4 regions of the Streptomyces sp. NPDC050418 genome follow, and region 2 is predicted to be linked to each of the others. Evidence: riboswitches for the same ligand, from Rfam matches in the RefSeq annotation. Region 2 holds a riboswitch; each other region holds the start of a gene.
The links. Region 2 has a riboswitch for cobalamin ahead of ACIBI4_RS15590 (cobalamin biosynthesis protein). Riboswitches for the same ligand answer to the same signal wherever they lie in the genome.

Region 1: linked by a shared signal. The riboswitch ahead of metE (5-methyltetrahydropteroyltriglutamate--homocysteine S-methyltransferase) and the one ahead of ACIBI4_RS15590 (cobalamin biosynthesis protein) in region 2 are both predicted to bind cobalamin.
Region 3: linked by a shared signal. The riboswitch ahead of ACIBI4_RS23595 (ribonucleoside-diphosphate reductase subunit alpha) and the one ahead of ACIBI4_RS15590 (cobalamin biosynthesis protein) in region 2 are both predicted to bind cobalamin.
Region 4: linked by a shared signal. The riboswitch ahead of ACIBI4_RS20835 (ABC transporter substrate-binding protein) and the one ahead of ACIBI4_RS15590 (cobalamin biosynthesis protein) in region 2 are both predicted to bind cobalamin.

The regions. Positions count from the first base shown of each region.
Region 1 is NZ_JBITIG010000002.1:151,880-159,136, forward strand. It holds gene aroA (3-phosphoshikimate 1-carboxyvinyltransferase) at 1-677, opposite strand, end outside; gene ACIBI4_RS04900 (hypothetical protein) at 795-1,541, opposite strand; gene metE (5-methyltetrahydropteroyltriglutamate--homocysteine S-methyltransferase) at 1,679-3,991, opposite strand; cobalamin riboswitch at 4,158-4,392, opposite strand; gene ACIBI4_RS04910 (hypothetical protein) at 4,739-5,095, shown strand; gene ACIBI4_RS04915 (DUF5959 family protein) at 5,125-5,538, opposite strand; gene ACIBI4_RS04920 (TetR/AcrR family transcriptional regulator) at 5,535-6,248, opposite strand; gene ACIBI4_RS04925 (NAD-dependent epimerase/dehydratase family protein) at 6,376-7,257, shown strand, end outside.
Region 2 is NZ_JBITIG010000006.1:63,872-71,128, forward strand. It holds gene ACIBI4_RS15575 (lysozyme) at 1-187, shown strand, start outside; gene ACIBI4_RS15580 (anion permease) at 344-1,642, shown strand; gene ACIBI4_RS15585 (hypothetical protein) at 1,676-1,897, shown strand; cobalamin riboswitch at 2,060-2,201, shown strand; gene ACIBI4_RS15590 (cobalamin biosynthesis protein) at 2,345-3,325, shown strand; gene ACIBI4_RS15595 (cobyric acid synthase) at 3,322-4,830, shown strand; gene cobN (cobaltochelatase subunit CobN) at 4,827-7,257, shown strand, end outside.
Region 3 is NZ_JBITIG010000009.1:293,394-300,650, forward strand. It holds gene ACIBI4_RS23570 (tetratricopeptide repeat protein) at 1-673, shown strand, start outside; gene def (peptide deformylase) at 791-1,441, shown strand; gene ACIBI4_RS23580 (helix-turn-helix domain-containing protein) at 1,495-2,472, opposite strand; gene ACIBI4_RS23585 (hypothetical protein) at 2,566-2,805, shown strand; gene ACIBI4_RS23590 (GNAT family N-acetyltransferase) at 2,848-3,351, shown strand; cobalamin riboswitch at 3,460-3,591, shown strand; gene ACIBI4_RS23595 (ribonucleoside-diphosphate reductase subunit alpha) at 3,726-6,116, shown strand; gene ACIBI4_RS23600 (ribonucleotide-diphosphate reductase subunit beta) at 6,116-7,135, shown strand; gene ACIBI4_RS23605 (CstA-like transporter-associated (seleno)protein) at 7,178-7,257, opposite strand, start outside.
Region 4 is NZ_JBITIG010000008.1:148,368-155,624, reverse strand. It holds gene ACIBI4_RS20845 (ABC transporter ATP-binding protein) at 1-722, opposite strand, end outside; gene ACIBI4_RS20840 (FecCD family ABC transporter permease) at 722-1,744, opposite strand; gene ACIBI4_RS20835 (ABC transporter substrate-binding protein) at 1,783-2,775, opposite strand; cobalamin riboswitch at 2,811-2,964, opposite strand; gene ACIBI4_RS20830 (Mov34/MPN/PAD-1 family protein) at 2,928-3,350, opposite strand; gene ACIBI4_RS20825 (amino acid permease) at 3,462-4,901, opposite strand; gene ACIBI4_RS20820 (alanine/glycine:cation symporter family protein) at 5,309-6,850, opposite strand; gene ACIBI4_RS20815 (DUF2017 domain-containing protein) at 7,223-7,257, opposite strand, start outside.

The DNA of each region.
Region 1 (7,257 bases), on a different contig from region 2:
TCGACGGCCCATTCCGTCGCCGTGTAGCCGCCCGGCGGCACGGTGAACACCACGCCGTCCGTGGCCTGTTCGCGTCCCACGTGCACGCCGAAGGCCCGCATCATGGCGAGGGTGATCTCGACGTACGGCGCCGAGACGAGGCGCGTGACGGTGATGCGCAGCCCGTTCGCCGTCAGCGGGCCGAGCAGGAGCAGTGCCGTCAGGTATTGGGACGACTCGCCGGCATCCAGGAGCAGGTCGCCTCCCCCGACCCCGCGCGCCTCGACGCGCAGTGGGTGGTGGCCTTCGGCGCCTTCGTGGTGCAGCTCCACGCCCAGGGCGCGCAGCGCGCCGGTGAGCGGACCGAGCGGGCGGCGGCGCATCTGCTCGGAGGCGTCGAAGTGGAAGCTCCCGTGGCCGGCCGCGGCGAGCACGGGCAGGAACCGGGCCGTGGTGGCGCCGTCCCGGCAGTACACATGTGCCGAGTCGGCGGGTGGCCCGGCCGGGCTGCCCTCGACCCGCCAGTTCTCCCCGTCGCGCTCCACGCGGTGGCCGAGCTCGGTGAGCCCGGCCGCGAATCCCTCGGTGTCGTCGGAGACGAGCGGCCGGCGCAGCACGGTGGTGCCCTCGGCCGCGGCCGCGAGGAACAGGGCCCGCGCGGTGATGGACTTCGAGCCGGGGACATCGACGAAGGTCACGCTCTGCTCCTGGAGAAAGGGGCCGGTCGGTGGCAGCAGCCGACCGCATCCTGTCCCGTGGAACCACGGCGTGCAGACCCGTCCACGAGTTGGACGGGTCCGCGGCGTGAAGCCTGATCAGCCGTTCCCCTTCATGGCGTGCGCGACTTCGGAGACGTGCTGTGCTTGGGCTGAGGACAGGCGTCGTATCTCCCAGAGCAGCACGGCGGCGTACTCCGCTCTCGGAGAGGGAGGCGGTGGCGTGTCCGGCAGGGAGATGCCGGTCAGCGTGGCCAGATCGCGGACATCGATCCCCAGCAAGGCCGCGAAGTCCGTCACCAGGCGCGGTGTCAGCTCCTTGCGCTCGGAACCGATCAGACCGTATGTAGCGGCCGAGAGATATGTGGGTGTCACCAGCCCCAGGGTCATTGCTATGCCCAGCCAGTTCAGATTCCGGTACTGGAGCATGCGGATGATCTGCGCTCCCGGGCCGCCGGTCGGCGGCGCGAGCCCTTTCGGTGCGAAGCGGGAGCGCCGCTCCTCCTGTGGCAGCGCACGGACCAGGCCGAGAAGTTCGGCACGCTCCGCCTCGGGCAGTCGCACCGCGTCCGTCACCGTATGCCGCACATACGGCGCGGCCGATGCGTCGATCGGTGCCATCTCGTCCGGGACCTCCAGCCCCGCGAGGATGTACAAGTCCACGGCCCGGACACCGAGTTCGGGTCCAACGCACCGGAGAAACTCCTCCCTCGGGCCGCCACCTGCGAGGACCGCACGAACCTCATCCACCTCAAGCCCAGCACCGTGCGCCAGACTTTCGGCACCCAACCCTCGACGCTCGAGCAAGCGCGCCACCATCACACCGAGCCCCGGATGCTCCGCCATCCCCGCACGGTAGCCGCCGCCGGCGCAACGGTCAGCAGGCGAAGTGATGGCGCCGGGATCAGGGTGGGCCCTCGCCTGCCGCAGAGGGCGGGAGAGGCAAGCATGTCGCCTCTCCCGCCTCTTGACTCGCAGTCGGGCTACGTGAGTTCAGCTCGAACGATGCGCGCAGCGGCCACCAGGTTCTCCAGCGATGCCCTGGTCTCCGGCCAGCCCCTCGTCTTCAGGCCGCAGTCGGGGTTGACCCACAGCCGCTGGGGCGGGAGTGCTTCCAGGCCCTTGCGCAGCAGTGCGGCTGTGTCGTCCGTTCCGGGTACGCGCGGTGAGTGGATGTCGTACACCCCGGGGCCCGCCTCGCGCGGGTAGCCGTGGGTGGCGAGTTCGCGGGCGATCTGCATGTGGGAGCGGGCCGCTTCCAGGCTGATGACGTCGGCGTCGAGGTCGTCGATGGCCTGGACGATGTCGCCGAACTCGGCGTAGCACATGTGGGTGTGGATCTGGGTGGCGTCCTGTACGGCGCCGGTGGTGAGGCGGAATGCCTCGGTGGACCAGGCGAGGTAGGCAGGGTGGTCGGCGCCACGCAGTGGCAGTGTTTCGCGCAGCGCCGGCTCGTCGACCTGGATGACCGATGTGCCGGCGGCTTCCAGATCGCACACTTCGTCGCGCAGGGCAAGAGCAACCTGGCGTGCCGTGTCCGCGAGGGGCTGGTCGTCGCGGACGAAGGACCAGGCGAGCATGGTGACCGGGCCGGTCAGCATTCCCTTGACCGGGCGGTCGGTGAGTGACTGGGCGTACGAGGTCCAGCGCACCGTCATCGGCTCGGGCCGCGCGATGTCGCCGGCCAGGACCGGCGGGCGCACGTAGCGGGTGCCGTACGACTGCACCCAGCCGTGTTGCGTGGCGAGGTAGCCGGTGAGCTGTTCGGCGAAGTACTGCACCATGTCGTTGCGTTCGGGCTCGCCGTGCACGAGAACGTCGAGCCCGGCCTTCTCCTGGAAGGAGATGACCTCCTGGATCTCGGCCTTGATGCGCTCCTCGTAGCCGACGGCGTCGAGGCGTCCGGCGCGCAGGTCGGCACGGGCGGTGCGCAGGTCGGCGGTTTGCGGGAACGAGCCGATGGTCGTGGTCGGCAGCAGCGGCAGACCGAGATGGGCGCGCTGGGCCGTGGCGCGCTGCTCGTAGGCCGAGGCGCGTCGGCCGTCGGCGTCCGTGACGGCGGCGGCGCGTGCGCGTACCGCCGGATCCCGGGTGATCGGCGAGGTGGCACGGGAGGCCAGGTCGGCGCGGTTCGCGGCCAGTTCCGCCGCGATGGCGCCCGTGCCCTGCGTCAGGCCCTTGGCCAAGGTGACGACTTCCGCGGTCTTCTGGCGGGCGAAGGCGAGCCAGCGCAGGATCTGCGGCTCGATGTCACGCTCGGCGGTTGCGTCCAGCGGTACGTGCAGCAGCGAGCAGGAGGCGGCCACGTCCACCTGTCCGGCGAGCCCGAGCAGCGTGCCGAGCGTGGCGAGTGACGTCTCCAGGTCGTTGATCCAGATGTTGCGTCCGTTGACGACACCCGCGATCAGGCGCTTGCCGGGCAGTCCGCCCACGGCGGCGAGCGCGTCGAGGTTGGCGGCGGCCGCGTCCGTGAAGTCGAGCGCGAGACCGTCGACGGGGGCCTTCGCGAGAACTGGCAGCGCCTCGCCGAGACGGTCGAAGTAGGAGGCGACAAGGAGCTTGGGCCGGTCGGTGAGGGTGCCGAGTTCGCGGTAGGCGCGCGCGGCGGCGTTCAGCTCGGCCGGCGTGCGGTCCTGGACCAGGGCGGGCTCGTCGAGCTGCACCCACTCGGCGCCCGCCGCACGCAGATCCGCGAGGACCTCCGCGTACACCGGCAGCAGACGGTCGAGGAGCGTCAGCGGCTCGAAGCCGGCCGCCACGCCCGGTGCGGGCTTCGCGAGCAGCAGGTACGTGACCGGACCGACCAGGACCGGACGCCCGCTCAGACCGAGCGATACGGCCTCACGCAGTTCGGTGACCTGCTTCGTCGCATCCGAGGCGAAAACGGTGTCGGGACCCAACTCGGGTACGAGGTAGTGGTAGTTGGTGTCGAACCACTTCGTCATCTCCAGCGGGGCGACGTCCTGCGTGCCGCGCGCCATCGCGAAGTAGCCGTCCAATGCGTCGGCGGCGACGGCGTCGCGGTGGCGATCGGGAACAGCACCCACCATGACGGTGGTGTCCAGAACGTGGTCGTAGTACGAGAAGTCGCCGGTCGGCACCTCATGGAGGCCGGCATCGGACAGCTGCTGCCAGTTGGTGCGGCGCAGGTCCCGTGCGGTCTGCCGGAGGTCATCGGCGGTGACCGTGCCCTTCCAGTACCCCTCAACGGCCTTCTTTAGTTCGCGGTTGCGGCCCTGGCGTGGGTAGCCGTACACGGTGGCCCGTGCTGCCGCGGCTGCGGACTTCGTGGTCACGGAGATCTCCTTCGCGAGATGAATCCCTGAGATCCCGGAGACGGGACGGGAGCGCGAAGGGGTACGTGACCGGGCGGTGCGAGCGTGCGCGGGATGGCACGGTCCGTCCGCCTGATATGTACGCCGACCCGCCCACGAGGTCACCGGGATATCCGCGTACGAGACGTCTCGTACGCGGGCAACGGGCAGGTCTTCGGACTCGCGGACACGCCCTGCGTACCGACTGCGTACACAGGACACCTACTGGCCGTCGCTTCCCGGATCCGGTACGTCGGATCCAGTGCGTATGACGGCGGTCGTTCCCACTCACCGCTGCGGGGCAGTCCCGGATTCCCACCGGGTTCCCTCTTACGACGCATCCCGCCTGGCGGACGGGGCGAACCAGCTGCCCGGCCAGCCTAGAGGCATCCGCCCGAGCGCGGACACGGCCGTTCACATTCCGGACCGTGACATGCGGCACGGAAGCAGGGAGCCATGATCCTCGGTCACCTTGAGCACGGAGGCCGCCCCTGTCCGCCCCATGAGACGACGTTGTCGCGGACCGAGATACGTGCCAGCATCCGGACCATGCTGCGTCAGCTCATTATCAGCTGCGGCGTGTCGGCATCGAGTTGACCCGGAGGCCACCCCTCCCGGGTACTCACCGCCCACACGCAGACCTCTCGCATTCCGCGAGGGGTCTTTTTGCTTTCGCCCCCATGCAGACGGCCGGATCCGGCCCCAGATTCCAGCGAGGAAGCACACGCCATGACGCTCAACGTTCCCACCCTGACGGCGGGCAGCGGCGACGGCACCGCTGCGCCGACCGGAGCAACCCCATCTCCGTACGACACTGCGCGCCTCGCAGTGACCCTCCGCCACTCCCCCGAGATCCTGGCCCGAATCGTCTCCACGCTGCGTTCCGTTCCGGTACTGGAAATGACCTACCGAACCCACGGATCCGCCCGCGCCACCGCCGAGATCACGCTCGCACCCTCCGATGCCCCGCGCGCCTGCCGACGGTTGAGGCGCGCGGTCGACGTAGTGGCAGTCGACGTATTGGCAGCCGAAGTATTGGCTGTCAGCGCGCCAGGAGACGCCGGCCCGGATCCGATCCGGTCTTGAACCGAGCAGCATGTGAGGGGCATGTCTCCCTAGGCTGACAGCATGGGAACCCAGTGATCCGAGACCTCGCGCAGGCGTTGCCGATGGTCGGCGATCCAGTCGTCCGGGGGGACTATCGGAACCCGCACGGTGACCATGGACCCCGACTCGTCCTCCACGACCACCTCGGGGCAGTCACGCTCACCGGTGAGCTGGATGGAGAGGGTCGGCCCTCGGTCCCACTCCATCCACACCACGTCTTCGCCGGTGTCGAGACCGTGCAGCGCGGCGGCCCAACCTGCCAGTTTCGAGGCCGACAGCACCAAGCCGATACGACCGGACACGAACGGTGTCCTGACGACGATCTCGGCGTCGAGCCCCGCGTTCCATACAGGGCTGCGCCCCAGAACGCTGACGGTGACGCTGTTCCCCTCGTCATCGGCGAGGGAGATGAGCTCCCTCACGCCAGTTGGAACGTGTCGGCCAGCATGTCCACCTGCACGGCGAGCAGCGTTGCCGGCGCGTGCCCCATCCCGGTGAACTGACCGGCGGCCTCCAGGCCGACGGTGCCGTGGAGTTGCGGCCAGGCCGTGATGGCGCCGGTCAGCGCAACGGCCGCGGCGGGCTTCGCGGCGGAGAGGCCGGTCCACTCCTCCACCCATGCCGCCACCGCGGTGTCCTTGCGCAGCCACGCGCGGAGCTCGGTCAGGAGTGGGTTCACGGAGCGGACCGGGCGTCCTTCGGCGAAGACCGGCAGGAACGGGCCGAGGACCGCTCGGGCGCGGTCCACCGTCTCGGCCGGTGCGGTGAAGCCCGGCACCGGCGTGCCCTGAAGGAGCAGATAGAGGTGCGGCTGCGCCACCGCCCACGCGCGGAACGCCGTCGCCAGCGCGTGCAGCGCCGCTCGATCGCCGGCCGAGGTGTCGACTGCCTGGACTTCCGACGCGATCGAGTCGTAGGCGTCCATGACGAGTTCGGCGAGGAGGTCGTCGCGGCCCGCGAAGTAGCGGTAGAGCGCCGGTCCTGACATGCCGAGCTCTTTCGCGATGCGCAGCAGCGCCACGCTCTCCACGCCTCCGTCGGCCAGCTGCCGCACGGCGATCTCCTTGATCTCCGCGCGCGTCCGGTCGCGATACCGCTCCCGCGGAGTGCGGGTCCGTGGTGCCGATGCCATGCCTCTGCCTCCCGTTGCCTCTCGTAGCAGAGGTTACAGAGTATCGCTTTCGCTACTCATTCTTGCGTTATGCCATCACAGGAGTTACGGTCTATAACGAAAGCGCGATGTCGAAGGGAGCCAGATCATGCACACCACCACGTCTGACCTGCACATAGTTCTTGGCGCCGGACCGGCCGGCAGCACACTGGCCGGGGAGCTGGCCCGGCGCGGACATGAGGTCCGCCTCGTGGACCGTTCGGCGACCGGCGACACCCCCGAGGGCGTCACACGCGTTCAGGGCGACGTCGGGACCGTCGAGGGAGCCCGTGCCGCGATCAAGGGCGCCGCCGTCGTCTACCACTGCGTCAATGTGGCGTACCACCTGCAGCTCGACACGATGCCGGGCATTCAGAACGCCGTACTCGGCGCGGTCGAGGCCGAGGGGGCACGGCTGGTCGTACTCGACACGCTGTATCCGTACGGCGAGACCCACGGCGAGGTGATGACCGAGGACACGCCGTGGCGGGCCACCACCGCCAAGGGCCGGATGCGGGCCGCGCTGGACGAGAGGTACCTGGCCGCGCACAAGGCCGGCCGGGCTCGCGTCGTACTCGGTCGCTCGGCCGACTTCGTCGGCCCGGGAGTGCTCAACTCGTCCCTCGGCGGCGCCGTCTTCCCCGGCGCCCTGACCGGCACCGAGGTGGCCGGCCTGGGCGACATCACACTGCCGCACAGCTACACCGACATCCGCAGTGTGGCCGCCGGTCTGGCGACCCTCGGCGAGAACCCGGACGGCGACGGCCGCGTCTGGCACCTGCCCACCGCGCCCGCCACCAGCACACAGGACGTCTTCCGGCTGATCGAGCGGAAGGTCGGTCGGCCACTGAACGTCACCATCAAGACCGAGCCGGTCCCGTTCGGCCCGTTCGACCAGACCTTCATGGACTCGTACGCCGAGCTCTTCTATCAGCACACGGAGCCGCAGGTAATGGACTCCACCGCGATCGAGAAGGCCTACGGCCTGCGG
Region 2 (7,257 bases):
TTACTCGGGGTTCGGCCGCAATCACGCGCTGTGGCTCGCGCGCTACAGTTCCTCGCCGGGACCGCTGCCCGCGGGATGGTCGTATCCGACCTTCTGGCAGTACGACAACAGCGGTCGTCTGCCGGGTGATCAGAATCTCTTCAACGGCTCGAGCGGGCAGCTGAAGAAGTTCGCCCGAGGTCGATAGGCCCCATTTCGCACGGGTTGGCGCCTTTTACTTGGAAATCAAGGCTGGGCGCCGACCCCGCCTTCGGACACCCAGCCGCCCGTCTCAGTTCACCTTCCGTTCACCCAGGTTGCCTACGTTCATCGAGCCACTGACATCGAACGATTGCCTGGGTAAATGGAACACTTCACGCTGCTGCTCGCGATTGTGATCGCCGTAGCTCTCGTGTTCGATTTCACGAACGGTTTCCACGACACCGCCAACGCGATGGCGACGACCATCTCGACCGGCGCAATGAAGCCCAAGGCGGCGGTCGCCATGTCCGCCGTCCTGAATCTTGTCGGAGCCTTCCTCTCGGTCGAGGTCGCCAAGACGATCTCCAGCGGCCTGGTCAGTGAGGACGGGATCCAACCCGAAGTGATCCTCGCGGCGCTCGTCGGCGCCATCCTGTGGAACCTGCTGACCTGGCTGGTCGGCCTCCCGTCCAGTTCGTCGCACGCCCTCATGGGCGGTCTGATCGGTGCCACCGTCGCCTCGATCGGCTTCGGCGGGGTCAACGGCGATGTCGTCGTCACCAAGGTCCTCATCCCCGCGATCGCCGCGCCCCTCGTGGCCGGCCTCGCCGCGATGCTCGCGACCCGCCTGACGTACAAGCTCGGCAAGAACGTCGGTGAGAAGACGTCGGCGAAGGGCTACCGCGCCGGCCAGATCGCCTCCGCCGGTCTGGTCTCGCTGGCCCACGGCACCAACGACGCCCAGAAGACGATGGGCATCATCACCCTGGCCCTGGTCGCCGGCGGCGCGCTCGCGCCCGGCTCCAACCCGCCGGTCTGGGTCATCGTCTCCGCCGGTCTGGCCATCGCGCTCGGCACCTACCTGGGCGGCTGGCGCATCATCCGCACCATGGGCAAGGGCCTCACCGACCTGCAGCCGCAGCAGGGCTTCGCCGCCCAGACCTCGGCCGCCGCGGTCATCCTGGCCTCGTCGAACCTGGGCTTCTCGCTCTCCACCACGCACTCCTGCTCGGGTGCCGTGATGGGTGCGGGTCTCGGCCGCAAGGGCGGCGTCGTGCGCTGGTCCACCGCGACCCGGATGTTCGTGGCCTGGGGTCTGACCCTGCCGGCCGCCGGTCTGGTCGCCGCGGGCGCCGAGTTCGTGGCCCGTCAGGGCGACTGGGGTGTCGCGGTCGTCGCGGTCTTCCTCGTGGCCTCCTGCGCGGCGATCTGGCTGATCTCGCGCCGCCAGGTCGTCGACCACAACAACGTGAACGAGGTCGACACCCCGGCCGCCGGCGAGCCGGCTGTCGACGGTCCCGGCGTCGTGACCACCGCCATCGCCGCGGTGACCCCGCCGCCGACCGCTGCCGCGGAAGCCGCCGAGGCGGCCGAGGCACCGGCCGCGAGCGCCGTCAAGACCACCATCCCGGCCCCCGCCCCTGCTGCCGACTCCACGCAGCCGGCCGGTGCGACCGCCTGACGCGGCGCGTCCGACACGTAAGGAATCAGCAGCATGAACATCGACTGGGCAGCTCTGGGCTCCGTCTTCGGCGTCAGCCTCCTGGCCACGGTCCTTCTCGTGGGCCTGTTCACCCTGGGCATCCTCGGCCTCTCCAAGCAGGAGGAGGCCGCCGCACAGGGCGGTTCCGCCGCGCTGGCCCGCACCGGCGCGTACGCCTGCTTCGCGCTGTGCGTGGCGGCGGTGTCGTTCGGGATCTTCCTGATCGTCAGCTGAGGTCGTCGGCCTGATCGTCGGCCGAGGTCGCGAACAGCGGCTGAAGCAGTACCGAAGCGCCCGTCGTCCGACCCCCGTTCCGGGTCGGACGACGGGCGCTTCGGCGTACGCCGGTGTGTGTCTGCGCACACTCTTCCGTCGCAGGTCAACGCCGAGTTGACGGGTGTTCTCGGTGCGTGGTGGACTGCCGGAGCCAATACGGCAGCAGCAGAGGAAGCCGGTGCGAATCCGGCGCGGTCCCGCCACTGTGACCGGGGAGTTGATCCCCGGGAGTCAGGAACTCTCGCCGCCGTCTCCTTCTGACCAGGGCGTGGACACCCTGAGTGAGGACGTATCGCGATGCGCGGCTGCTCTGCTCCGCCGGTTCCCCCGCCCTCCCTTGCTGCGGGATGTACGCCGAGTACCTCCCGCATGCGCGTTCTCCGAGGCGTGACGGCCGGCTGACCGGTGAGTGCCGATCGCACTTTCGCGTACGGCGCCGCGGCCGGCCTCCTCGGTGACCTGGTGTTCGGCGATCCTCGCCGTGGGCATCCGGTCGCCGCGTTCGGGCGCGCCGCGAGCGCCGTCGAGCGTGTCCTGTGGCGCGACCACAAGGCCGCCGGCGTCCTGCACACCGCTTTCTGCGCGGGCGGCGCGGTGGCCCTGGGAACGCTCGCGGCCGGCGCCGTACGCCGCTCCCCCGCCGCCTCCGTCGCGCTGACGGCCGTCGCCACCTGGTCGGTGGTGGGCGGCACTTCGCTCGCGCGCGAAGCGTGGCTCATCGCCTCGGCGCTGGACGCGGGCGATCTCGCGGGCGCGCGCGAGCGGCTGCCGCATCTGTGCGGCCGTGATCCGCAGGCGCTCGACGAGGCGGGCATCGCGCGCGCCGTCGTGGAGTCGGTCGCCGAGAACACCTCGGACGCGGTGGTGGGTGCGCTGGTGTGGGGTGCGGTGGCGGGGGTGCCCGGTCTCGTCGGGTTCCGTGCGGTGAACACGCTGGACGCGATGGTCGGCCACAAGTCACCCCGATACCTGAACTACGGCTGGGCTTCGGCCCGGCTCGACGACGTCGCGGGGTGGCCGGGTGCCCGGCTCACCGCGTGCCTCGCCGTGCTCGCGGGCGGTGACCCGCGGGGTGCGGTGCGCGCGTGGCGGCAGGACGCGGGGAAGCATCCCAGCCCCAACGCAGGCCCGGTGGAGGCCTCTTTCGCGGGCGCGCTCGGCGTACGGCTGGGGGGTGTTCTCTCGTACGGGGGTCGAGTGGAGCACCGCCCTGTCCTGAACGACGCCGGGCGCGCCGTCCACGTGGCGGATGTCGAACGGGCCGTGCGGCTCGCGCGGCGGGTGAACTGGCTGGCGTTCGCGGTGGCCGCGGCGGGTGGTGCGGTCGTGGGCCGTGTGTCGCGTGGCGGACTGCGGCGGATGCGTACAGGAAGAGGGATGGCATGAGCGGTGGACTGCTGGTCGCCGGGACCACGTCGGATGCCGGGAAGAGCGTGGTCACCGCGGGGATCTGCCGCTGGCTGGTGCGGCAGGGGGTGTCGGTCGCGCCGTTCAAGGCGCAGAACATGTCCCTCAACTCCTTTGTGACGCGCGAGGGCGCGGAGATCGGCCGGGCGCAGGCGATGCAGGCGCAGGCCGCACGGGTGGAGCCCACTGCGCTGATGAACCCGGTGCTGCTCAAGCCCGGCAGTGACCGGTCGAGTCAGGTCGTCCTGATGGGGAAGCCGGTCGGCGAGATGAGCGCCCGCGGCTACCACGGCGGGCGGCAGGAGGCGCTGCTCGGGACGGTCGTGGACTGCCTGGAGCAGCTGCGGAGTTCGTACGACGCGGTGATCTGCGAGGGGGCCGGGAGTCCCGCGGAGATCAACCTGCGCCGCACCGACATCGTGAACATGGGGATCGCACGGGCCGCACGCTTCCCGGTGGTCGTGGTCGGCGACATCGACCGCGGCGGGGTCTTCGCGTCCTTCTTCGGTACGACGGCGCTGCTGAGCAAGGAGGACCAGGAGCTGGTCGCCGGGTATCTGGTGAACAAGTTCCGCGGGGATGTCTCGTTGCTCGAACCGGGCCTGGACATGCTCAAGGGGCTCACCGGGCGCGCCACTTACGGGGTGCTGCCGTTCGCGCACGGGCTCGGGATCGACGAGGAGGACGGGCTCCGGGTCTCGCTGCGCGGCGCGGTGCGCGAGTCGGAGGTCGCGCCGCCGGTCGGTGACGAGGTGCTGCGGGTCGCGGTGTGCGCGATCCCGCTGATGTCGAACTTCACCGATGTGGACGCGCTCGCGGCAGAGCCGGGCGTGGTGGTCCGATTCGTGGACCGGCCCGAGGAGTTGGTCGACGCGGATCTCGTCGTGATCCCGGGAACTCGCGGGACCGTCGCGGCGTTGGCATGGTTGAGACGGCGGGGATTCGAGTCGGCGCTGAGGCGCAGGGCAGCCGAGGGACGCCCGATTCTGGGGATCTGTGGCGGATTCCAGATCCTGGGCGAGCACATCGAGGACGAGATCGAGTCCCGCGAGGGAGCGGTGGACGGGCTGGGCTTGCTGCCCGTCCGCGTCCGCTTCCGGCGCGAGAAGACGCTGACGCGTCCAGTGGGCAGGGCACTGGGCGAAAACGTCGAAGGTTACGAGATTCATCACGGGGTCGCCGAAGTGCTCGGCGGTGAGCCGTTCCTGGACGGCTGCCGGGTCGGCGGTGTGTGGGGCACGCATTGGCACGGGTCGCTGGAGAGCGACGCGTTCCGCCGTGCGTTCCTGCGTGCTGTCGCGGCGGACGCGGGCCGGCGTTTTGTGCCCGCCGACGACACGAGCTTCGGTGCTCTGCGCGAGGAGCAGCTGGACCGGCTCGGCGACCTCATCGAGGAGCACGCGGACACCTCCGCGCTGCTCAGGCTGATCGAGACCGGTGCGCCATCCGGTCTTCCTTTCATCGCTCCGGGGGCACCTTCATGACCGTTCTTCTTCTGTCCACCGCCGATACGGATCTCCTCGCGGCGCGGGCGTCCGACGCGCCGTACCGCATAGGCAATCCGATGCGGGTGGATGTCACCGAGGAGTTGCCCGGGCTGCTCGACGGCGTCGACATCGCCGTGGTGCGGCTGCTCGGCGGCAAGCGGGCCTGGGAGGACGGGCTCGCGGCGCTGCGCGCGTCCGGGGTGGCGACGGTGCTGCTCGGCGGGGAGTCCGTGCCGGACGCCGAGCTGATGGCCGAGTCGTCGGTGCCCGCGGGCGTGGTCGCCGAAGCGCTGCGCTATCTCGTCGAGGGCGGCCCGGGGAACCTCGCGGAGCTGGCGCGCTTCCTGTCGGACACGGTGCTGCTGACCGGTGAGGGCTTCGCCGAGCCGGAGAAGATGCCGGAGTTCGGCGTGCACGGCACGTATGCGCGCATCGAGGGCCGGCCCACGGTCGGGGTGCTCTTCTACCGTGCGCACGAGCTCTCCGGGAACACGGCGTTCGTCGACACGCTCTGCGAGGCGGTCGAGGCGCAGGGCGCCAACGCCCTTCCGGTGTACTGCGGTTCGCTGCGGGGCGCCGACCCCGCGCTCTATGAGCTGATCGGGCAGGCCGACGCCCTGGTGGCGACCGTGCTCGCGGCGGGCGGCACCCATGCCTCGGAGGCGTCCGCGGGCGGGGACGAGGAGGCCTGGGACATCGGTGCGCTAGCCGACCTCGACATCCCGGTGCTGCAGGGGCTCTGCCTCACGTCGTCGCGAGCGGCCTGGGAGGCCTCGGACGCGGCGCTGTCCCCGATGGACGCGGCGATGCAGGTGGCGATCCCGGAGTTCGACGGGCGGCTCATCACCGTGCCGTTCTCGTTCAAGGAGCAGGGGCCCGACGACGTTCCGGTGTACGTGGCGGACGCGGGGCGGGCCGCGCGGGTCGCCGGGATCGCGGTGCGGCACGCCCGGCTCGGGTACAAGCCCAACGCCGAGAAGAAGCTCGGCCTGGTGTTCACCGCGTATCCGACGAAGCACTCGCGCGTGGGCAACGCGGTGGGGCTGGACACGCCGGCCTCCGCGGTACGGCTGCTCGACGCGCTGCGCGACGCCGGGTACGGGGTGGTGGGGCATCCCGCCGAGGGCGATGAGCTGATCCACCGGCTCATCAACGCGGGCGGGCACGACGTGGAGTGGCTGACCGAGGAGCAGCTGGCGGCCGCGCCCGCGCGGGTGCCGCTGGCCGACTACCAGGCGTGGTTCGACCGGCTCGAGCCTTCGCTGCGCGAGGGCATGCTGGAGGCGTGGGGGGAGCCGCCCGGGTCGCTGTACGTCGACGGGGACGACATCGTGCTGGCCTCCCTGCAGTTCGGGAACGTCGTGGTGATGATCCAGCCGCCGCGCGGCTTCGGGGAGAACCCGATCGCGATCTACCACGACCCGGACATGCCGCCGTCGCATCACTACATGGCGGCGTACCGCTGGCTCGACCACACCTTCGGCGCCGACGCGATCGTGCACATGGGCAAGCACGGCACGATGGAGTGGCTGCCCGGCAAGGGGCTCGGTCTGAGCGGGAGCTGTGCGCCGGACGCGGTGCTGGGCGAGCTGCCGCTGATCTATCCGTTCATCGTGAACGACCCGGGCGAGGGCACCCAGGCCAAGCGGCGCGGTCACGCCACGGTCGTGGACCATCTGGTGCCGCCGATGGCCCGCGCGGACACCTACGGTGACCTGGCCAAGCTGGAGCAGCTGCTCGACGAGTACGCCCTGGTGAGCGATCTCGACCCGGCGAAGGCTCCGGCGGTGCGGGCCCAGATCTGGACGCTGGTGAAGGCCGCGGAGCTGCACCACGATCTGCATGTCGACGATCAGCCGGACGACGAGGCGTTCGACGAGTTCGTGATGCACATCGACGGCTACCTCTGCGAGATCAAGGATGTGCAGATCCGCGACGGCCTGCACATCCTCGGCGGCGGTCCCGTCGGCGAGCCGCGGGTCAACCTCGTGCTCGCGGTGCTGCGCGCCTCGCAGGTGTGGGGCGGTACGGCGCATGCGCTGCCGGGTCTGCGGGCCTGTCTGGCCGAGCATTTCGGCCTGGTGGAGAAGGAGTTGCTGGCGGAGCCCGGGGCGGCCGTGAAGGTGGCGGACGGTCTGACGGCGCTCGTCGACGGCCCCGCGCGCACCGGCGCGGATGCCCTGGACCTTCTGGAGCAGTTGTGCCGCCGGCTCGCGGAGGGAATGGAGGCACAGGACTGGCAGCTGTCGGCGGTGCGGGACCTTGTGCGTGACGTGCTCGGGGTCGAACTGCCGCCCGCGGTGGCCGTCCTGGGCTTCGCGTGCGAGGAGGTCGTGCCGCGGCTCGCGCGGACCACGGACGAGATCGGGAACATCCTGCGGGCCCTCGACGGGGGTTATGTGCCGGCCGGTCCTTCCGGCTCGC
Region 3 (7,257 bases), on a different contig from region 2:
GGCCCGGCGTGCCTGGCAGGCGTACGGCCTGAAGGTCCCCGGCGGCGCGGTCGCCGCGGGCGAGCCGCTCGGCATGGACCTGGGCAGCGCCGCCGTCCGTCTCTCGCCCGAGGGCGAGGCCGAGGTGGTCTGGGGCCGCAGGCTCGACCCCGCCCGGATCGAGGTCCTCTCCATCCCGCTGCCCAGCTCCGGCCGCCGCTGGGGCGAGGTCGTGCTGCACGACGGGGTGCCGCACGGCGAGCGCACCACCGCCTCGGGCCAGTCCTTCCCCGTCTTCGACGAGATCGAGCTGTGGGCGCCCTCGCCCGTACCGACGTGGGTGGTGCTCCTGGAGGCCGCCACCGAGGCGGACCGGGACGCCCTGGAGAAGCTGGCCTCCGACGCCGGGTTCGCCGCCGAGGACTGGTCCTCGTCGGTGCGGCTGCTCTGCCGTATGTGCTCCGAGTCCCGGATGCCCTCCGACGAGGGCGACGGCGAGCACCTCGACCCGCACGACCACAGCGAGCCCGGCCACCCGGGACCGCTCGGCCATCGCACGGCCGGCGCCCTGTGGGTGCCGGAGCGCGAGTGCGGGATCGCGGCGCCGCCCGGGCTCGTCCGGGGGCTGCTCGACGGCTGGGTCGCGGACAGTCCGGACTCGCGGGACTGGCGGGACCTCGAAGAGGTCTGCTGACCCGCACCGCGTGACCGGTCCGCACCGCGTGACCGTCCGGTCCGTGGGACCGTGCGCCGCCGGGCCCCGTAGGCTTGGTGTCCATCACATGGCATGTCGAGGAAGGCGTACGGCGGAATGAGTGACCAGCAGCAGGCAACTGAGCATTCGGCGGTTCTCCCGGTCGACGACGAGGGCTACGTCATCGACACGGAGGACTGCGAGGAGCGCGAGGCGGCCTACCGCGAGCGGGGCACGTTCCGCCCGATCACGGTCGTCGGCAACCCCGTTCTGCACAAGGAGTGCAAGGACGTCACGGAGTTCGACGACGAGCTCGCGAAGCTCGTGGACGACATGTTCATGAGCCAGCGGGTCGCCGAAGGCGTGGGTCTGGCCGCGAACCAGATCGGCGTCGACAAGAAGGTCTTCGTCTACGACTGCCCCGACGACCAGGGCGTCCGTCACACGGGTGTGGTCGTGAACCCCGTGCTCACCGAACTCCCGGCCGACCGGCGGGTCCTCGACGACAACAACGAGGGCTGCCTGTCCGTCCCCACCGCGTACGTGTCGCTGGCGCGGCCCGACTACGCCGAGGTCACCGGGCAGGACGAGAAGGGCAACCCGATCAAGGTCCGCGGCACCGGCTACTTCGCGCGCTGCCTGCAGCACGAGACGGACCACCTGTACGGGTACCTGTACATCGACCGGCTGTCGAAGCGGGACCGCAAGGACGCGCTGCGGCAGATGGAGGAGGGGACGCCTCGCTACGAGGTGGTTCCCAACGCGTAGGCGTTCTCCGGGTGGGGGCGGGCGCGTGAGCCCCGCCCCCACCCGCTGCCGTCTCAGACGCCGGCCGGGCTGAAAGGCATCGGCCCCCGGAACGTCCTCCGGTACGCGTTGGGTGTCGTGCCCAGCGCGCGCAGGAACTGGTGGCGCAGCGCCGCCGCGGTGCCGAAGCCCGTACGGCCCGCGATCGTGTCCACCGTCTCGTCGCCCGACTCCAGCAACTGCTGTGCGAGCAGCAGCCGTTGGCGCAGCAGCCAGCGGTACGGCGTCGTCCCCGTCTCCTCCTTGAAGCGGCGCGCGAACGTCCGCGGCGACATCAGCGCCCGCTCCGCGAGCTGCTCGACCGTGATCTCCTCGTCGAGATGCCGCTCCATCCACGTCAGCACCCCGCCCACGGTGTCGCAGGGTGTCCGGGGCAGCGGCCGCGCCACGAACTGCGCCTGCCCGCCGTCCCGATGGGGCGGTACGACCATGCGGCGCGCTATCGCGTTGGCGACCTCCGTGCCGTGCTCGGTGCGCACGATGTGCAGACAGGCGTCGATCCCGGCGGCCGTGCCCGCCGAGGTGATCACCGGCCCCTCGTCCACGTACAGCACATCGGGCAGCACCTTGGCCCGCGGATGCCGGATCGCCAGCTCCTGCGCGTGCTTCCAGTGCACCGCGCACTCCCGCCCGTCGAGCAGGCCCGCCGCCCCGAGCACGAACACCCCCGAGCACACGGACAGGATCCGCGCGCCCCGGTCCACTCCGCGGCGCAGCGCGTCGAGGAGCTCCGGCGGATAGGCGCGGTTCACATACGCCTGCCCCGCGGGCACGGCGATCAGATCGGCCTCCTCCAGACGCTCCAGGCCGTGTTCCACGTGGACCGAGAAGCCCGCGTGCGTGGAGAGTTCGGGACCCTCGGCGGAGGCCACGGCGAAGTCGTAGACGGGCAGGCCCTCGTCGCTGCGGTCGAGGCCGAACACCTCGCAGACGACGCCGAGTTCGAAGGGATGGACCCCGTTCAGGAGCACTGCTGCAACGTTTTGAAGCATGTCTGCCAGTGTGCCGCGTGACTGGCAGGAAATCGAGGGTGCGCGGCAGTCCTGCCACTGACCGTGCGCGGCCGTGCGCGGGATCGTAAGGGCATGACGACACAGACCCTCCTCGACTGGTTCACCTTCCTCGTCCTCTTCGCCCTCGTCGCGGGCCCCGCGCTCGCCGGGCAGGCCCGCGAGCGCCGGATCGACCGGCAGCTGCGGCAGGCCGAGCGGCGCGAGCTCGCCGCCGACGCGTCCGGCGCCACCGATGCGGCGGGCGCTGCCGGTGCCACCGACGCGGCCGGCGCCACGCCGTCCGCCCGCGTCAGCTACTCGCGCGCCGCGTAAACCGCTTGAGCCGCCCCGGCACCCGGGCGGCAGAATGCGGGCATGGACTTCACGATCAGGCCCGCACTGCCCGGCGAGTACGAAGCGCTCGGCGACCTCACCGTCCACGTCTACCTCGCCGACGGCCTGCTCGACTACGGCGAGGACGACCCGTACATCCCGACCCTGCGCGACGTGGCGGGCCGCGCCGCCACCTCCGACGTCCTCGTCGCCGTCGACGGCGAACAGCTGCTCGGCGGCGTCACGTTCGCGCGGTACGGGACCCCGCAGGCGCAGATCGCCCGTCCCGGCGAGGCCGAGTTCCGCGCCCTGGCCGTGGCCCACGCGGGCCGCGGACGCGGAGCGGGCGAAGCGCTCGTACGGGCCTGCGTCGACCGGGCGCGGGCGGCGGACTGCACCGGCGTCGCGCTCTCGACCCAGCACATGATGCACAGCGCGCACCGCATCTACGAACGCCTCGGCTTCGTCCGCACCCCGGACCGTGACTGGAATCCCCTCCCGGACCGGGACGACCTGCAGCTGCTCTCGTACGTCCTCACGTTCTAGGCCGAGTCCGCGAAGTCCCGCAGGCGCCCAACTCCCGCGCCACCCCGACCGGCAGCACATCGCGGCCCCGCCGACACAACATATGGGCATGCCGTCCGGGCGCGGCACAACATGTATGCTCATGCTCGCTGTCGTCGCAGGGGAATCCGGTGTGAATCCGGGACTGTCCCGCAACGGTGTTCAGGGCCCGCACAAGGGCCTTGGCGAGTCCGAGGACCTGCCGGCAGCGCGCCCGAGCCGACCGGTCCGGGCGCCGTTGACGTCCGGGCCTCGCGGAATGGGCCGGTGGACGCCGAGGGGTGCGCCCTGCCCGCGTACACCTCGTGCACACCGCCTCGCCGCACGGCCCGGAGCCGAGCGAGGGAGTGCACCCCGTGACCATCGCGCCAGTGGATCCGGCGACCGGGCGGGCCGCCGCGGCCGCCGCCGATGAGACCGTCCAGGACCAGCCCGGTGCCGCTCTCCTGCGGACCCTCACCGATCTGACCGCGGACCTCCCCGACACCGACCCCGGCCGGGTCGCCGCCGCCGCGCTGCGCGGCCGCAGCGCCCGCGCCGACGAGGCCGAGCTGCGCGAGCTCGCCACGGAGGCGGCCGCCGGACTCATCGCCGAGGACCCCGCGTACGCGAAGCTCGCCGCCCGCCTCCTCACCCGCACGATCGCCGACGAGGCCGCCACGCAGGGCGTGCGCACCTTCACCGAGTCCGTCTCGACCGGGCACCGCGAAGGCCTGATCGCCGACCGCACCGCCGAGTTCGTGTGGGTGCACCACGCGACCCTCGACGCGCTCATCGACCCGGCCGCCGACGACCGCTTCGGCTACTTCGGCCTGCGCACGGTCTACTCCCGCTACCTCCTGCGCCACCCGATCACGCGCAAGGTCATCGAGACGCCGCAGCACTTCATGCTGCGCGTGGCCGCCGGTCTCGCCGCCGACGAGTCCACGGGCTCCGTGGACGAAGTGGCCGCCCTGTACCGGCTGATGAGCCGCCTGGACTACCTGCCGTCCTCGCCGACGCTCTTCAACTCCGGCACCCGCCACCCGCAGATGTCCTCCTGCTACCTCCTGGACTCGCCCCTCGACGAGCTCGACTCGATCTACGACCGCTACCACCAGGTCGCCCGCCTCTCCAAGCACGCCGGCGGCATCGGCCTCGCCTACTCCCGTATCCGCGCCCGCGGCTCCCTGATCCGCGGCACGAACGGGCACTCCAACGGCATCGTCCCGTTCCTGAAGACCCTCGACGCGTCGGTGGCGGCGGTCAATCAGGGCGGGCGCAGGAAGGGCGCCGCGGCCGTCTACCTGGAGACCTGGCACGCGGACATCGAGGAGTTCCTCGAACTGCGCGACAACACCGGCGAGGACGCCCGCCGCACCCACAACCTCAATCTCGCGCACTGGATCCCGGACGAGTTCATGCGCCGCGTCGAGGCGGGCGGCGACTGGTCGCTGTTCTCGCCCGCCGACGTGCCCGAGCTCGTCGACCTGTGGGGCGATGAGTTCGACGCCGCGTACCGCCGGGCCGAAGCGGACGGGAAGGCGTCGAAGACCATCCCGGCCCGCGACCTGTACGGCCGCATGATGCGCACCCTCGCGCAGACCGGCAACGGCTGGATGACCTTCAAGGACGCCGCGAACCGCACCGCCAACCAGACCGCGGAGCCCGGCCACACCGTCCACAGCTCGAACCTGTGCACCGAGATCCTGGAGGTGACGGACGACGGGGAGACGGCCGTCTGCAACCTGGGCTCGGTCAACCTCGGTTCTTTCGTACGGGGCGACTCCATCGCCTGGGAGCGCCTGGACGAAACCGTCCGCACGGCCGTCACCTTCCTCGACCGCGTCGTCGACATCAACTTCTACCCGACCGAGCAGGCGGGCCGCTCCAACGCCCGCTGGCGCCCGGTGGGTCTGGGCGCCATGGGCCTGCAGGACGTCTTCTTCAAGCTCCGCCTGCCCTTCGACTCGCCCGAGGCCCGTGCCCTGTCCACCCGTATCGCCGAACGCATCATGCTCGCGGCATACGAGGCGTCCTGCGACCTCGCCGCAAAGGACGGCCCGCTCCCGGCCTGGGACAAGACCCGCACCGCCCGCGGCGTCCTGCACCCCGACCACTACGACGCGACCCTGAACTGGCCCGAGCGCTGGACCGCCCTGCGCGCCCGCATCGCCGCCACCGGCATGCGCAACTCGCTCCTGCTCGCCATCGCGCCCACCGCCACCATCGCCTCCATCGCCGGTGTCTACGAGTGCATCGAGCCGCAGGTCTCCAACCTGTTCAAGCGCGAGACGCTCAGCGGCGAGTTCCTCCAGGTCAACGCCTACCTCGTGGACGAGCTCAAGAAGCTCGGCGTCTGGGACGCGCAGACCCGCGAGGCCCTGCGCGACTCCAACGGCTCGGTCCAGGGCCTCAACTGGATCCCGGAGGACGTGCGCGCCCTGTACCGCACGGCCTGGGAGATCCCGCAGCGCGGCCTCATCGACATGGCCGCCGCACGCACCCCGTTCCTCGACCAGTCCCAGTCCCTCAACCTGTTCCTCGAGACGCCCACCATCGGCAAGTTGAGCTCGATGTACGCGTACGCCTGGAAGCAGGGTCTGAAGACCACGTACTACCTGCGCTCGCGCCCGGCCACCCGGATCGCCCGCGCCGCCGGAGCCGCCCGTACGACGGAAGCGGCGCCCATCCCCGTCCAGCAGGCGGACCCCGACGCGATCGCCTGCTCCCTGGAAAACCCCGAGTCCTGCGAGGCCTGCCAGTAATGACGACCGAAAGCCGCCCGAAGAACCTTCTGGACCCGGGCTTCGAACTCACCCTGCGCCCCATGCGCTACCCCGACTTCTACGAGCGCTATCGGGACGCGATCAAGAACACCTGGACCGTCGAGGAGGTCGACCTCCACTCCGACGTCGCCGACCTCGCGAAGCTCTCGCCGGGGGAGCAGCACATGATCGGCCGCCTCGTCGCGTTCTTCGCGACGGGCGACTCGATCGTGGCGAACAACCTGGTCCTGACGCTCTACAAGCACATCAACTCCCCCGAGGCGCGGCTGTACCTGTCCCGCCAGCTCTTCGAGGAGGCCGTCCACGTCCAGTTCTATCTGACCCTTCTGGACACCTACCTCCCCGACCCGGAGGACCGCACGGCGGCCTTCGCGGCGGTCGAGAACATCCCCTCGATCCGCGAGAAGGCGGAGTTCTGCTTCAAGTGGATGGACTCGGTCGAGTCCATCGACCGCCTGGAGACAAAGGCCGACCGCCGCCGCTTCCTCCTCAACCTGATCTGCTTCGCTGCATGCATCGAAGGGCTCTTCTTCTACGGGGCCTTCGCGTACGTGTACTGGTTCCGGTCGCGGGGGCTGCTGCATGGGCTGGCCACCGGAACGAACTGGGTGTTCCGGGACGAGACCATGCATATGAATTTCGCGTTCGAGGTCGTGGACACGGTCCGCAAGGAGGAGCCCGAGCTCTTCGACGACGAGCTGCGGCAGCAGGTCACCGACATGCTGAAGGAAGCCGTCGAGGCGGAGCTGCAGTTCGGCCGCGACCTGTGCGGGGACGGGCTGCCCGGCATGAACACCGAGTCGATGCGCCAGTACCTGGAATGCGTCGCCGACCAGCGGCTCGAACGGCTGGGCTTCGCGCCGGTCTACGGCTCGGAGAACCCGTTCTCCTTCATGGAACTCCAGGGCGTCCAGGAGCTCACGAACTTCTTCGAGCGCCGCCCCTCCGCCTACCAGGTGGCGGTCGAGGGTTCGGTGTCGTTCGACGACGAGTTCTAGGGTCCGGTTCCAGGGCCTGACCGGCGGATCAGGCCCTGGCGCTCAACAACACCGGAACCCCTCCCGAGGGTCCGCCTCCCGCGCGTCCATCCGCTCCCGCTCGAACTCCCTGCGGGACTTGG
Region 4 (7,257 bases), on a different contig from region 2:
GTCGTCGGGTGCACGCCGACCTCGGCCCGTACGCCGTAGACCTCGGCGAGGAGCCCGGCCGTGAGCACCTCGGCGGGCGGGCCCGAGGCGACCACCGCGCCGTCGTGCAGGACGTACAGCCGGTCGCAGAAGTACGCGGCCAGGTTGAGGTCGTGCAGGGCCAGCAGATTGGTGGTGCCGAGGCCGCGGACCAGGGTGAGGATGTCGAGCTGGTAGCGGATGTCCAGGTGGTTGGTGGGTTCGTCGAGCACGAGCAGCCGCGGCTGCTGCACCAACGCCCGTGCGACCAGGGCGCGTTGGCGCTCGCCGCCGGACAGGCCGGGGAAGGGCCGCTCGGCCAGGCCGAGGACGCCGACGCGGGTCAGGGCCTCGGTGACCAGGAGTGCGTCGGCGGCCGTGTCCGGCTCCCAGAAGCGTTTGTGCGGGGAGCGGCCCATGGCGACGACCTCGCGCACGGTCAGCTCGAAGCCGCTCTGCCCGTCCTGCGGGACGGTCGCGATCCGCCGGGCGCGCTCCTTCGCGCCGGCCGGTTCGGCGCCGTCGACGAGCACCCGTCCGGCCGTCGGCCGCAGCGTGCCGTAGACGCAGCGCAGGAGGGTCGTCTTGCCGCTGCCGTTCGGACCGACCAGGCCCACGGTCTCCCCCGCGGCCGCGTGCAGACTCACCGCGTCGACGAGGGTGCGGCCCCCTGTCGCGTACGAGAGCGAGTCGATCTTCAGCATCACGCGCCCACCCCTTCGGCGGACCGGCCGCGGTGCAGCAGCCACAGGAAGAACGGCCCGCCGGTCAGGGCGGTGAGGACGCCGACCGGGATGTCCTGGGGCGCCGCCACCGTCCGGGCGGCCAGGTCCGCGACGACCAGGAACAGCGCGCCCCCGAGCGCCACGACGGGCAGCAGGCGGCGGTGGCCCGCGCCCACCACCATCCGCGCGGCGTGCGGCACCATCAGGCCGACGAAGCCGATGGCCCCGCTGTAGGCCACGGCCGCGCCGGTGAGCAGCGAGGCGAGGACGAACACGGCGGCACGGAACCGGCCCGTGTCCAGGCCGAGCACGGTCGCGCCCTCCTCCCCCGCGAGCAGCAGATCGAGCGGCCGGGCCAGCGTGACCAGGACGAGCGTGCCGGCCAGCAGGGTCACGGCGGGCAGCGCGAGCATGTCCCAGCGGGCGCTGCCGAGTCCGCCGAGGGTCCAGTACAGGACCTCCTGCACGTGGTTGGCGTCGGCGGATGTGACGAGGAGCAGGCTGGTCAGGGCGGACAGGATGTACGCGACGGCCACGCCCGCGAGCACGAGCCGGGCCCCGGTCATGGCGCCGCCGCGGCCGCGGGCGAGGACGTAGACGAGGGCCAGGGAGCCCATCGCGCCGGCGAAGGCGGCCGCGGGGATGGTGACCGTCATGGCCACGCCCGCGCCGATGCCCAGCACGATCACGGACACCGCGCCCGCCGACGCCCCCGAGGAGACGCCGAGCAGGAACGGATCGGCCAGCGGATTGCGGACGAGGGCCTGCAGGACCGTGCCGATCACGGCGAGGCCCGCGCCGATGACCGCACCGAGCAGCACCCGGGGCAGCCGGACGTCGAGCACGATGGTGCGCAGCGGGCTCGGTTCGGCGCCGCCGGTGAGGATCCGTACGACTTCGCCGGGTGCGATCCTCACCGGCCCGAGCGCCAGGCCGGCGACGGCTGCCACCGCGAGGGCGGCGGCGAGCACCGTCACCGCGAGGCCGGGGCCGAACCTCACCGGACCGGCATCCCGCTTCAACCCGCCCGCGCTCCGCGTCACTTGACCGCGTCCGGGTGAAGCTGGGCGGCCAGCTTCGCCACGGCGGCGGGGGCGCGGACGCCGAGCACCGCGTCCGAGAGCGGGAGCACGGCGAACTTCTTGTTCCTGATCGCGGGGACGTCCGCGAGCGCGGGGTCGTCGAGCAGGCGCTGCTTCTTCTGGGCGACGGTCTGCGCCCCGTAGTCGTAGATCACGATGACCTCGGGGGCGCGTTCGACGACGTTCTCCCAGGAGGCGTCGCCGAAGGACTTGTCGAGGTCGGCGAAGACGTTGCGGCCGCCGGCCCGGGTGATGATCTCGTTGCCGATGCCCCGGCCGCCCGCGGTGAACGCGGTCTTGTCGCCGCTGTCGTAGACGAACACGGTGAGGGGTTCGACGCCCTTCAACTGCCGTTCGGTGGCGGCGAGTTCCCGCTCGGACTCGCGCACCCAGTCGTCCGCGCGCCCGCGCACCCCGAAGGTGCTGCCGACCTCGCGCACCTCGCGGTAGAGGTCCTTCACCGACACGGCGGACTTCTTGCAGCCCTCGATGTTGAGCCGGGTGTCGATCCCGGACTTGGCGAGCGCGTCGCGCGAGCGGCCCTCGTTCCCGGCGAAGGCGCTCGCGTAGCCGCCGTAGACGAAGTCCGGGTTCACGGACAGGAGCTTCTCGTACGAGGGGTACTCGTCGGCGAGCACCGGGCGGGACTTGTAGTCCTTCGCGTACTCGGGCAGGACGGCGTCGTCGAGATAGGCGGTGCCCGCGATGCGGCCCTTCAGACCGAGCTCGAGCAGCACCTCGGTGACGTGCTGGTTCATCGTGACGGCGCGCTCGGGCGGCGCCGTGAAGGTGGTCTTCACGCCGCAGTTGGTCACGGTGTAGGGGAATCCGGGGGCCGTCGCCTCGGGCTTCGCGTCGCCCGCAGCCGTGGAACAGGCGGCGAGCGGGGCGAGCAGGGCGGTGGCGACGGCGGCGCGCGTGAGGGTACGGGCTGCTATGGGCCAGGACATGGCTGGGCCTCCTCCGGGGATTTCCGCGTCCCCAGTCGGTGGAAAAGGCGGCAGGTCAGTTCCTGACTCTCCGGCCGTGCTGGCCGGTCACAGTGGCGGGACCGTCCCGGATTCGCACCGGGTTCCTGGCTCCTGCAGCCCTAGGTCGAGGCTCAGTATGCCCCGACCACCTTCACCTCTTCTTCGGTGACCTCCCCCTCGACGATCCGGTACGAGCGGAACTGGAACTCTCCCGCGTCGTCCGCGTCCGCCGTGGAGACCAGGACGTAGTGCGCGCCCGGCTCGTTCGCATACGTGATGTCCGTACGGGAGGGGTACGCCTCGGTGGCCGTGTGCGAGTGGTAGACGATCACCGGCTCCTCGTCGCGGTCGTCCATCTCGCGGTAGAGCTTGAGCAGATCGCCCGAGTCGAACTCGTAGAACGTGGGCGAGCGCGCGGCGTTCAGCATCGGGATGAACCGCTCGGGACGGCCCTCGCCGACGGGTCCGGCGACGACGCCGCAGGCCTCGTCGGGGTGGTCGGCGCGGGCGTGCGCGACGATCTGGTCGTACAGGGCCTGGGTGAGGGTCAGCATGTCGCCGAGCATAAGCAGGTGGGCCAGGGAATCGAGATCCCTGGCCCACCTGGTGAGACGCGGGCGTGAGACGGGCGCCTGGCAGGGGTGCCCGTATCCCGGTGTCCCGGTCTACTTCTCCGCGTACGCGAGCTCGCGGCGCTCCGCGATCTGCGGGTTGCGGGACTTCAGGACCGACCAGCCGATGCCGAGGAGCACGGCCCAGACGGCGCCGACGTACAGGCTGATCCGGCCGTCGGGGTCGAGGCCGATCATCACGGTGACCATGAGCAGGAAGGCCACGGCGATCCAGCTGCAGACGGTGCCGCCGGGGGCCGGGAACTTCGAGGCGGGCAGCCGGCCCGCGTCGACCGCGTGGCGGTACTTGATGTGGCTGATCAGGATCATCAGCCAGGTCCAGATACCGGCCGCGGTCGCCACCGACGTGACGTACACGAAGGCCTTCTCCGGGACCACGTAGTTGAGGACCACGCCGATGCCCATGAAGGCCACCGAGATGGAGATGCCGATCGCCGGCAGGCGGCGGGAGGACAGTTCGCCCACGCGCTTGGGCGCCTCGTTGTTGGAGGCGAGGTCACGCAGCATGCGGCCGGTGGAGTACATGCCGGAGTTGCAGGAGGAAAGCGCCGCGGTGAGGACGACGAAGTTGACGATCGCGGCACCGGCCGGGATGCCGATCTTCGCGAAGGCCGCGACGAACGGGCTCAGGTCGGCGGTGAACTCGGTCCACTTGACCACGCACAGGATGACGGTGAGGGCACCCACGTAGAAGAGGGCGATCCGCCACGGCAGGGTGTTGATGGCCTTCGGCAGGGTCTTCTCGGGGTCCTTGGACTCGCCCGCGGTCACACCGACCAGCTCGACGGCGAGGAAGGCGAACATGACGCCCTGCAGGGTCATCAGGGACGAGCCGATGCCGTTCGGGAAGAAGCCGTCGTAGTCCCACAGGTTGGAGACGCTCGCGGTGTCGCCGGCGGCGGAGAAGCCGAAGGTGACGACGCCGAGGCCGATCACGATCATGCCGATCAGCGCGGTGACCTTGATCATCGAGAACCAGAACTCGAGCTCGCCGAAGAGCTTCACGGAGATGAGGTTCAGGCCGAAGAGCAGGACGAGGAAGACCAGCGCGGTCGTCCATTGCGGAATGTCCGGGAACCAGTAATGGATGTAGATCGCGGCGGCGGTCAGTTCCGCCATGCCCGTGACGATCCACATGAGCCAGTACGTCCAGCCGGTCACGTATCCGAAGAACGGGCCGAGGAATTCCCGTGCGTACTCCGCGAAGGAGCCTGACACCGGGCGGTACAGGAGCAGCTCGCCGAGCGCCCGCATGATGAAGAAGATGATCACGCCCGCGAGGGCGTACATGAGGATGAGGCTGGGGCCGGCCTTCTCGATGTTGGCCCCGGCCTTGAGGAAGAGGCCCACACCGATGGCGCCGCCGATGGCGATCATCTGGACCTGGCGGGCACCGAGGCCCCGCTCGTACCCCTCGTCGGACTCCGCGGCCTCACTGCCGTCGTTGTTCGAATCGACCTGCACTGAGGTCATGGTGGTGCGCCTTTCTCCATGCCGAGCCGTGCCGTACGCGCTTCGTACGTGCCCGGATCGGGTCCCGATCCCCCCGGATGTGGATGGAGCCATTGCCTACCGGCGGTCCGCCGGCGGGGCGCCCCCGCTCGGGCCATGGGTGGCGGCCCGGCAGGTGGTTGGGAACTTTTATCACGCGGACAACAGGGTCAAAACGTTCTCAATGTGGCGGACGGCATAGGGAAAAGGGGACATACGTCGTCTCGGCGGCGAATGACGGCGGCCAGTTTTTGAGTGTTCTTTATGCGGAATTGAGGGTCCTCTGAGCGAACAGCCCACAGCGGCGAGAAGACGTCGGGGGAACGGGAACGGGCCCGCCCCCACCGGTGAGGGTGGGGGCGGGCCCGCCGCTGTGGTTGCCGGAAGGCTCAGACCTTGACGGTCTCGCGCTCCTCGGTCTCCTCCGGCTCCGGCTCACCGTTGTCGCGGCGCTCGGCGTACGCGAGGAACTTGGCCAGCTCCCGCTTGACCACCGGGAAGAGCAGGTACAGGCCGATGATGTTGAACACCGCGAGGATGAACAGGACCGCGTCGGCCAGGCTGAACAGCGCCGTCAGCGTGAGCAGCGAACCGCCCGCGGCACACACCGTGTACAGGACGCGGAACAGCGTGAGGCTGGGCTTCGAGCGGCCGAAGAGGTGGGACCAGGCCTTCTCGCCGTAGTAGCCGTAGGTCAGCGCGGTCGAGAGCGCGAACAGGATGACCGCGACGGTCAGGACGTACGGGAACCAGGGCAGGACGGTCGCGAAGGCGTCGGAGGTGATGACCACTCCGCCGGGGGCGTCCGGGTCGGTCCGCGCGGCCGTCAGCGACGGCGGGCTGACGACCACGACCGTCAGAGCGGTCATGGTGCAGATGACCACGGTGTCGATGAACGGCTCGAGCAGCGCGACCAGGCCCTCGCTCGCGGGGTGCTTGGTCTTGACCGCGGAGTGGGCGATCGGGGCGGTGCCGAGGCCGGCCTCGTTGGAGAACGCGGCCCGCTGGAAGCCGGCGATCAGGGCGCCGATGAGACCACCGGCGAAGGCCTCCGGGTTGAAGGCGTACGACAGGATGTCGGTGATGGCGCCCGGCACGGCACCGGCATTGACGGCGAGGACCGTCAGGCAGCCGAGGATGTAGATGATCGCCATCGTCGGCACCAGCTTGGAGGTGACGTTCGCGATCGACTTCATGCCGCCGATGAGGACGACACCGATGAGCAGGGCCACGACGACGCCGAAGACCATGGCGCCGGCCGAGGAGTCGATGAAGCCGTTGTCGCCGCCGGTGGTGTTGGCGAGCTGGCTGTAGGCCTGGTTGACCTGGAGCAGGTTGCCGCCGAAGAGACCGAAGAACAGCACGAAGACCGCGGCGCAGACGCCGAGCACCTTGCCGAGCTTGTGACCGGCGGAGCCGGTGCCGAAGCGGTCGGCGAGACCGGCGGGCAGGTACTGCATGGGGCCGCCGGAGACCGTGCCGTCGGCGTGCACCTTGCGGTACTTCACACCGAGGGTGACCTCGACGAACTTCGTGGCCATGCCGAGCAGACCGCAGACGGCCATCCAGAAGGCCGCGCCCGCGCCACCGATGGTGATGGCGACGGCGACACCGGCGATGTTGCCGAGGCCGACGGTGGCGGAGACGGCGGCGGTCAGCGCGCCGAAGTGGTTGACCTCTCCGACGGCTCCCTTCTCGTCGTACTTGCCGCGCACGACCTTGAGGGCGAGCTTGAACTTGCGTATCTGGAGGAAGCCGAACAGGCCGGTGAAGAGCAGGCCGGCGACGACGAGCCAGGCCACGATCAGCGGCACCTCGGCGTCACCGACGGGGACGGCGTAGAAGACCCACTTGCCGAGGAAGTCGGCGACAGGCGTGACAACGCTGTTGACCGATTCCTCGATGGAGTTCGTCAGGGATTCGAGAGACATGGTGCTACCTCGATGCGCGTACGGGACGCGCGGAGATCGGCGGCATCCGAGCGGGGGATGCGGCAGGCAGGGCAGTGGGGGCACGCAGGGGGCGAACGCCGTCGTACGCCGGCGACTTGCGGTGGTGCGGTGCTGCTGCCTGGCGGTGCGCCAGGGCTTCGGGGGCGGCGAGGGGTGGTGCCGCCAGCGAAGTGCCGAATTTTTACCATGGCATTTACGCTTCTTTGCGTGACGAGCGTCACGGCCCCGGACGCGAAAACGCCCGCCACCAGTCATTACGGCAGCAGGCGTGACGCGATCGTTATTCGGACATCATGATCCGGATATCGGATGTCAGCAGTGTGGTGCGCACTGGCACCTTACGGCTGTGCGCTACGGCAGAAGCGTCTCCACGAGCGTCTCCTGGA